DNA from 2 places in the Burkholderia sp. Tr-20390 genome. Region 2 is predicted to be linked to the other one. Evidence: predicted binding sites of a transcription regulator. Region 2 holds the regulator's gene; the other holds the start of a gene.
The links. The regulator LexA, encoded in region 2, represses DNA repair genes until DNA is damaged. The targets are predictions, from matches to a motif close to ACTGTATNNNNATACAGT.
Positions count from the first base shown of each region.

Region 1: a site for LexA is predicted at 2,433-2,450, ahead of recA (recombinase RecA). Genes of this name have one in related genera too.

Region 1 covers NZ_JAAGPC010000037.1:43,278-47,678, reverse strand. The annotation lists gene G3N98_RS13140 (DUF2889 domain-containing protein) at 1-268, opposite strand, end outside; gene recX (recombination regulator RecX) at 415-1,284, opposite strand; gene recA (recombinase RecA) at 1,284-2,357, opposite strand; gene G3N98_RS13125 (response regulator transcription factor) at 2,545-3,273, shown strand; gene G3N98_RS13120 (sensor histidine kinase) at 3,291-4,401, shown strand, end outside.
Region 2 covers NZ_JAAGPC010000027.1:52,214-56,614, reverse strand. The annotation lists gene cysT (sulfate ABC transporter permease subunit CysT) at 1-25, opposite strand, end outside; gene G3N98_RS10825 (sulfate ABC transporter substrate-binding protein) at 148-1,185, opposite strand; gene lexA (transcriptional repressor LexA) at 1,450-2,097, shown strand; gene G3N98_RS10815 (hypothetical protein) at 2,124-2,459, shown strand; gene G3N98_RS10810 (DUF2939 domain-containing protein) at 2,489-3,190, shown strand; gene G3N98_RS10805 (universal stress protein) at 3,288-3,785, opposite strand; gene nodI (nodulation factor ABC transporter ATP-binding protein NodI) at 4,122-4,401, shown strand, end outside.

The sequences.
Region 1 (4,401 bases), on a different contig from region 2:
CGGATTGACAGTGACCGGGATAGGGAACCCATTCCGAAGACGCTTCGGCGTCGACGACATTGAGGTCACGATCGATAGTCACGCGCAGCCAGAGTTCGTGGATCGGCAGGCCCTGGGGCCGGATGCCCGACGCAAGCGCGACATCGCGCGGCTTGTGGTCGGTCAGGCAGGCTTCGATGTCCCACAAGCCGTCGCCGCGCTCGTAAGCTTCCGCTCGGATTGCGCGTTGATGTCGCAACTGACGGGGCACGGGCTCGGATAGCGGCATGCTGGAGGTTGAGGCCGAAGAGGAAAACCCAAGGATTTTAGCATATTGGGTATTTGAGACAGTTTGACGCAACGGCGGGTATTCCCGCCTGTCCGGAAGCGGTTGCGATGCAGCAAAATCGCGCGCCACGCGCGCGATCGGCGCGGTCAGTCGTCGACCAGGAAATCGTCGCCGACCTTCAGCAACTTCACGATGGTCGCACTCGAGAAGCCACGCGCGGCGAGAAAGCGCGCCTGCTTCGCACGCTCGGCCGGCGTTTGCGGCAGTGCACCGAATTTCTTGCGCCAGACCGCCTGTGCACGCGCCCATTCGGTCTCGCGGAGCTGCGCATTCACCTCTTCGACGAGCGTGTCGCCCACCGCATGACGCTTCAGCTCGCTGACGATGCGTGCGACGCCGACACGCGACGCGCGACGATGCACGAGACTCTCGGCAAAGCGCGCATCGGACAGCCAGCCTTCCTGTTCCAGCGCATCGAGCACGGGATCGACGGATTCGTCTTCGCCGACGTAGGGCGCGAGCTTGCGCGCGAGTTCCGTGCGACTGTATTCACGGCGGGATAGATAGCCGAGCGCGCGGCCCTTCAGCGATCGCAGAGGCTTCGATGACTTGCGCTCGGTCGCGCCCGGAGCGTCACCTGATGCAGTGCTGGAAGAAGCACCCGGCGCGCGACGTGTGCGGCGCGGATGCTGGCTGCTGCGCGTATAGACATCTTCCCTGGCCGGCGCCGATACATCGGCTGCGCGATCACCCGGGAAGCTGACACCGGAAACACGACGGCGGGAGCGGTCGTGCGCATCGAACGATTCATCGTCGTCGAACGGATCGTCCGGTGCGGCAATCTCAAATGAAACGAGGGCATCGTCGGATGCCCTCGTCGCGGTGCGGTTCGCGGCATTGCTGCCTGCGCCCCGCCGATCGGCGCCCGAGGATCCGGCTCGCCGGCCGGAGCGACCCGCCGTTTCGGGCGCGTCGCTCTCCTCCGGCTCGCCAGCCTGACCTCGGCGCCCGACCATCACTCTTCTTCGTCCATCGCCTCGGCTTCGTCCTGGCCTGCCCCATCGGGCATGGTGACCACGCCAAGCGATTCGCGAATGCGGTTCTCGATCTCGCGTGCGATTTCCGGATTCTCGCGCAGGAATTCACGCGCGTTGTCCTTGCCCTGGCCGATCTTCTCGCCGTTGTAGCTGTACCAGGCGCCGGCCTTGTCGACGATCTTCGCCTGCACGCCGAGATCGATGATCTCGCCCTGACGCGAAATGCCTTCGCCATACAGGATGTCGAAGATCGCTTCGCGGAACGGCGGCGACACCTTGTTCTTGACGACCTTCACGCGGGTTTCGTTGCCGATCACCTCGTCGTTCTTCTTGATCGAGCCAATCCGGCGGATGTCGAGACGCACCGACGAGTAGAACTTCAGCGCGTTACCGCCCGTCGTGGTTTCCGGGTTGCCGAACATCACGCCGATCTTCATCCGGATCTGGTTGATGAAGATCACGAGGCAGTTCGTGCGCTTGATCGTGCCGGTCAGCTTGCGCAGCGCCTGCGACATCAGGCGGGCCTGCAGACCCGGCAGCGAATCGCCCATCTCGCCTTCGATTTCGGCCTTCGGCACGAGCGCCGCGACCGAGTCGATGACGATCATGTCGATCGAGCCCGAGCGCACCAGCGCGTCGGTGATTTCAAGCGCCTGCTCGCCGGTGTCCGGCTGCGAGATCAGCAGCTCCGGCACGTTCACGCCGAGCTTCGCCGCATATTGAACGTCGAGCGCGTGCTCGGCGTCGATGAACGCCGCCGTACCGCCGATCTTCTGCAGTTCGGCAATGACCTGCAGCGTGAGCGTGGTTTTACCGGACGATTCCGGACCGTAGATCTCGACCACCCGGCCGCGCGGCAGGCCGCCGACGCCGAGCGCGATATCGAGACCGAGCGAGCCCGTGGACACGACCTGGATATTCTCGGTCGCCTCGCCGTCGCCCATGCGCATGATCGAGCCCTTGCCGAACTGCTTTTCGATCTGGGCAAGCGCGGCGGCCAGCGCCTTGCTCTTCTCGGCGGTCATCCCGGAGCCCTTCTTGCTATCTTCCATGAATCGTCCTTTGCTATGATGAGCAGCGTCTGTTAGAGGCGCGCCCACTTTCAAGCGCTGCCCACGAATGCAGACACTGTATAAAAAAACAGTGTTTTGTGCAAGCCCGCAATGCAGAGCGTTGTACACGAATAACTTCGGAGACAGCCGGCCGGCGCGAACGCCCCGCCGGCCATCGGTCAGCACCATGCGAATTCTCATCGCGGAAGACGACAGCATACTCGCGGACGGCCTCACCCGGTCACTCCGCCAATCGGGCTATGCGGTCGACCACGTGAAGACCGGTGTCGACGCCGATACCGCGCTGTCGATGCAGACATTCGACCTGCTGATCCTCGATCTCGGGCTCCCCAAAATGCCCGGGCTCGACGTGCTCAAGCGCCTGCGCGCCCGCAATTCCAACCTCCCCGTGCTGATCCTGACGGCCGCCGACAGCGTCGACGAGCGCGTGAAGGGGCTCGACCTCGGCGCCGACGACTACATGGCCAAGCCGTTCGCGCTCAACGAGCTCGAGGCGCGCGTGCGCGCGCTGACCCGGCGCGGCGCGGGCGGCGGCCCGACCGTCGTGCGCCACGGCTCGCTCGCGTTCGACCAGGTCGGCCGCATCGCGTATGCGAACGATCACGTGCTCGACCTTTCCGCCCGCGAACTCGGCCTGCTCGAGGTGCTGCTGCAGCGGATCGGCCGGCTCGTGTCGAAGGAGCAGCTCGTCGACCATCTCTGTGAATGGGGCGAGGAAGTCAGCAACAACGCGATCGAAGTCTACGTGCACCGGCTGCGCAAGAAGATCGAACCCAGCGGCGTACGGATCTCGACCGTGCGCGGCCTCGGCTATTGCCTCGAGAAGGTCGCGCCCGCCGCGCCGGCCGACACGGCAGCGCCCCAGCCCGCGGTGGCCGGCACGCCGTTGCGCTGAACCCGGGCGTCGCCGCGATGGCCACGCCGGCCCATCCCCGCCATCCGACCGGCGCGCCGTCGTCGGCCGCCGACGAGGCGCGCGACGCGCGCTACGAGAACCCGTTCGCGCCGCCCGACGAAACCGATGCGCCCGAGGCGCCGCGCCCGCGCTCGCTATTCGGCGAAATCCTCGACTGGATGCTCGCGCCGCTGCTGCTGCTGTGGCCGATGAGCATCGCCGTCACCTATCTGGTCGCGAAGACGATCGCGAACGGCCCGTTCGACCGCGCGCTCGAGACCAACGCCTATGTGCTCGCGCGGCAGATCCATCCGGTGAACGGCGTCGCCGAGCTGACACTGCCGGAGCAGACCCGCGATTTCCTGCGCGCGGACAACGTCGACAGCGTGTACTTCCAGGTGCTCGGCACACGCGGCGAGCTGGTCGCGGGCGAAGCCGACATGCCGCTGCCGCGCGACGAGGACCGCCCGCCGCCAGGCGTCGTCATGTTCCGCGACGACCTGCTGCGCGGCAACGACGTGCGCGTCGCGTATACGACCGTCGCGCTGCCGCAAGCGGGCAGCCCGCAGCCCGTGCTCGTGCAGGTCGGCGAAACGCTGGACAAGCGCAACGCGCTCGCGAACGACATCATCAAGGGCGTGATCCTGCCGCAGTTCGTGATCCTGCCGCTCGCGATCCTGCTGGTCTGGTTCGGGCTGTCGCGCGGGCTCGCGCCGCTCAACGCGCTGCAGGCGCACATCCGCGCGCGGCGGCCCGACGACCTGTCGCCCGTCGAGGCGCAGCGCGCGCCGCCCGAGATCGAGCCGCTCGTCACGTCGTTCAACGACCTGCTCGCCCGCCTCGAACAGAACATGGCGCTGCAGAAGCGCTTCATCGCCGACGCCGCCCATCAGATGAAGACACCGCTCGCGGGCCTGCGCACGCAGGCCGAGTTCGCGTTGCGCCACCCCGTCCCGCCCGACGTGCAGCGCTCGCTCGAGCAGATCGCGACGAGCTCCGAGCAGGCCGCGCGGCTCGTCACGCAGTTGCTTGCGCTGGCGCGCGCCGAGAACCGCGCGAGCGGGCTGACGTTCGAGCCGGTCGAGATCGCCACGCTCGCGCGGCGCGCGGTGCGCGACTGGGTGCAGG
Region 2 (4,401 bases):
GCTTGCGAAAGGTGTACGTCGTCATCGGATGCTCTTGCTGGGTCGATGCTGCTCACGGGTCCGACGCAAACGCCGGCGCAGTGAATCGCGCCGGCGGCCCGTCGGGGATGCGGCGCGCTATCGTGGCGCGCCGCTGTCGTTATGGCGTTACTGCGGCTTGTAGATCGAATCGAACACGCCGCCGTCCGCAAAATGCGTCTTCTGCGCATTCGTCCAGCCGCCGAAGGTATCGTCGACCGTGTACAGCTTCAGCTTCGGGAACTGCTTCGTCAGCTCCGCCGGCACGTTCTTCGAACGCGGCCGGTAGTAGTTGCGCGCCGCGATCTCCTGGCCCTGCGGGCTGTACAGGAAGTTCAGGTACGCATCGGCCAGCTTGCGCGTGCCCTTCTTGTCGACCACCTTGTCCACCACCGCGACGGGCGGCTCGGCCAGGATGCTCACCGACGGCACGACGATCTCGAACTTGTCGGTGCCGAACTCCTTGACCGACAGGAATGCCTCGTTTTCCCATGCGATCAGCACGTCGCCGATCCCGCGCTGCACGAAGCTCGTGGTCGCGCCGCGCGCGCCCGAATCGAGCACGCCTGCGTTCTTGTAGAGCTTCGTGACGAATTCCTTCGCCGTCTGCTCGTTGCCGCCCGGCTTGTGCACCGCATACGCCCATGCGGCCAGGTAGTTCCAGCGCGCGCCGCCCGACGTCTTCGGATTCGGCGTGACGATCGAGATGCCCGGCTTGGTCAGGTCGTCCCAGTCCTTGATCCCCTTCGGATTGCCCTTGCGCACCAGGAACACGATCGTCGACGTGTACGGCGACGCGTTGTCGGGCAGGCGCTTCTGCCAGTCCTTGTTGACGAGCCCCTTGTTCGCGAGCGCATCGATGTCGTATGCGAGCGCCAGCGTGACGACATCGGCCTGCAGGCCGTCGAGCACCGAGCGCGCCTGCGCGCCCGAACCGCCGTGCGACTGCTTGAAGTTGACGGTCTCGCCCGTCTTCGCCTTCCACTCCTTGCCGAACGCCTGGTTGAAGTCCTGATACAGCTCGCGCGTCGGGTCGTACGACACGTTCAGGAAGGTCGTATCGGCCTGTGCGTGCGTCGCGACGCCCAGCGCCGCCGCCGCGCCCAGCGCGAGTGTTGCGATCAGGCGGCCCACTCCGCCCACCAGCCCCGTATTGCGCTTGCCCATCCTTGGTTCTCCAGTGTTGTCGGTATTGCGATGTCGGGCCAGTCTAACGAACGGGTTACATGATTAAAAATAATCGTTCCTTATTTTTTAATACTCAAAAGTGCTAACGCAGACGGGATGGACGGTTGTGGCAGATGAACCGGCGTCCGGGCGTCGTGAAATCGCGTCGGAACCGGCGCGATCGCGTCGAACCTCACGTAACACTTGAAATTCGCGGACTACTGTATAAAAATACAGCTCACTGTCTATCCATACAGTTGAGCCATGACCAAACTCACCGCCCGTCAGCAGCAAGTGTTCGACTTGATCCGTCGCGCGATCGAGCGCTCCGGATTCCCCCCCACCCGTGCCGAGATCGCGGCCGAACTGGGCTTCAGCTCGCCGAATGCGGCCGAGGAGCACCTGCGCGCACTCGCGCGCAAGGGTGTGATCGAGCTGGCCGCCGGCGCGTCGCGCGGCATCCGCCTGCTCGGCATCGACGATGCCCCGCATCAGTTCACGCTGCCGCATGCCGCCCTGATGCAGTTGTCGCTGCCGCTCGTCGGCCGCGTCGCGGCCGGTAGCCCGATCCTTGCGCAGGAGCACATCTCGCAGCATTACGCGTGCGATCCCGCGCTATTCTCCAGCAAGCCCGACTACCTGCTGAAGGTGCGCGGCCTGTCGATGCGCGACGCCGGCATCCTCGACGGCGACCTCCTCGCCGTGCAGAAGCGCACGGAAGCAAAGGACGGCCAGATCATCGTCGCGCGTCTCGGCGACGACGTCACGGTCAAGCGCCTGATGCGCCGGCCTGGCGGTCTCGAGCTGATCGCGGAGAACCCCGATTACGAAAACATCTTCGTCAAGGCCGGCAGCGCGGAATTCGCGCTGGAAGGCATCGCCGTCGGGCTGATTCGCTCGGGCGAACTCTGACATTCCGTCTCGCTGAGGAGAACATCATGGAACGCCTTGCCCGTCTGCTGCCTTTCCGTCAATTCGGCCGCCTGCGTCACCTGCGCGGCCGCACGCCCTGCGCACCGCTGTCCGCGGCCGCGCCTGTGCAAGAAGAAGTCGCAGTCGAACGGCAGGCGTCCCTGCTGCCGTCGGCGCTCCCCGCTTTCGCGCGGGTATCGCTGAACGCCGGCCTGAATCACGCCGAACCCGCGCGCCGTGCACCGGTGCGCGTCTATCACGGCCGTTCGCGCCTGATCATGGTCGGCACGATCGATGCCGTGTGCCGGATGATCGATCGCTGCATTGCAGAGGAACGATCGGCCACGCCAGGCGGTCTCTGATTGCGGAGCATCCCCGCACCGGAGGCAACGTGACCGGATCTTCGGGCCGCGCATGGCGGCTCAAACCCGTGCTGATCGTCGTGATGGCCGTCGCCATCGTTGCGGCGATCGGCTATGCCTACGCGTCGCCGTACGTCGCGCTCGGTCGCCTGAAAACGGCGATCGATGCGCGCGATGCGCAGGCCATCAGTGAATATGTCGATTTCCCGTCGCTGCGCATCAGCCTGAAGCAGCAGGTCACGGAAGAATTGATGCGCCGGATCGACGCGGTGAAGAAGAACAATCCGTTCGCGGTGATCGGCGCGCTGATCGGGTCGGCACTGATCGGCCCGCTGGTCGATGCGTACGCGACTCCGGAAGGCGTAGCCGCGCTGATGAGCGGATTGCCACCGCGTGGCAATCCAGGTGAGCGTCCACCGGAATGGTCGAATCTGCCGCCAGGCAGCAATACGCCGGCGGCCAATCCGACTCCTCCGGCAAGCGCAGCCGCTCCGGGTAGCAACACGGCCGCTACCGCTGCGTCATCGCCGCCATCCGCCGCTGCCGCACCGGCCAGCCCGGTCGATACAACGCATGTGCCGCACCAGCAGCAAACCAGCGCCGGTTACCGGAATATCGATGAATTCGTCGTGACCTACCAGCGCAGTGCCGATGGCACGCGCTATGCGGCGATATTCCACCGCTTCGGCCTGTTCTCGTGGAAGTTGTCCGCGATCGACCTGCACGCTTGAGCGGTCTTGAGTGGCCGCGGTCAGCGCCCGCCCCACGGACGCGGCACGACGCCCGACCGGCGCGATTCGCCGGTCAGGCAGTCATCGAATCATTGGATCATTTGCCGTTCGCCGTGGCCGCTTCACGCTCCCGCGCGATTTCTTCCTTCTGCTCCTGCGCCGACGAACACGCAACCAGAATGCTGCAGTTCACGCGATCGAGCAGTTGCGTGTTGCCCGACCCCATCCACCATCTGGACAACCCGCTACGGCACCGATGGCCGACGACGACGAGGTCGGCCTTCAGCTCCGTCGCGAGATTCGCGATTTCGTCGATCGGATAGCCGAACGCGAAATGGCCTTCGGCCTGCACGCCGCGCTCGCGCAGCCAGTTCACCCCTTCCTGCAGGATTTCACGCGCGGTTTCCTCGAACCGACCGCACGCGACGTCGGTCAGCAGACCCGCGCTCTGTGCAATGCTCGAGCGCATGTCGACCACCGACAGCAAATGCGTCTCGGCCTTCAGGTCCATCGCGAGATTGGCGCCGCAACGCAGTGCCTTGCGTCCTTCGAGCGTGCCGTCGTAACACAGCAAAATCTTGTTGTAGCTAGCCATGAAACCTCCCTGTCACAACACCGAGCCTACGCATTCATCATGGTGCGCCGCAATTCAGGACGCAAGGGATGGAAAACGCTGATTCGCCCCGCTCGGCTCGTGCGCGATGATGCAGTGCACGATCGGTGCGACCATGCATCGCACCGTGCAGGCATGCCCTGAAGAGACGCAGCCGATGCACTAGAATGGCCCGTTCGTACTCCAGCGGGCCATCAGGCGCCGGCGTCGTGCGCTTCGGTCATGCCCGTGTGACACGCAATCGTCCGATCGGTTCGTAAACCGGCCACGCATCCGGCAGCGGAACGCTTCCGCGCCGCCTACAACGACAACATGCCCATGTCCGTTGCACCGATCGAATTCCGGAACGTCGAGAAGCACTATGGCGACAAGCTCGTCGTCAACGGCCTGTCCTTCACCGTCCAGGCCGGCGAATGCTACGGCCTGCTCGGGCCGAACGGCGCCGGCAAGACCACCACGCTGAAAATGCTGCTCGGCCTCACGCATCCCGATGCAGGCACCATTTCGCTCTGCGGCGAACCGGTTCCATCGCGTGCGCGGCATGCGCGCCAGCGCGTCGGGGTCGTCCCGCAGTTCGACAATCTCGACCCCGACTTCA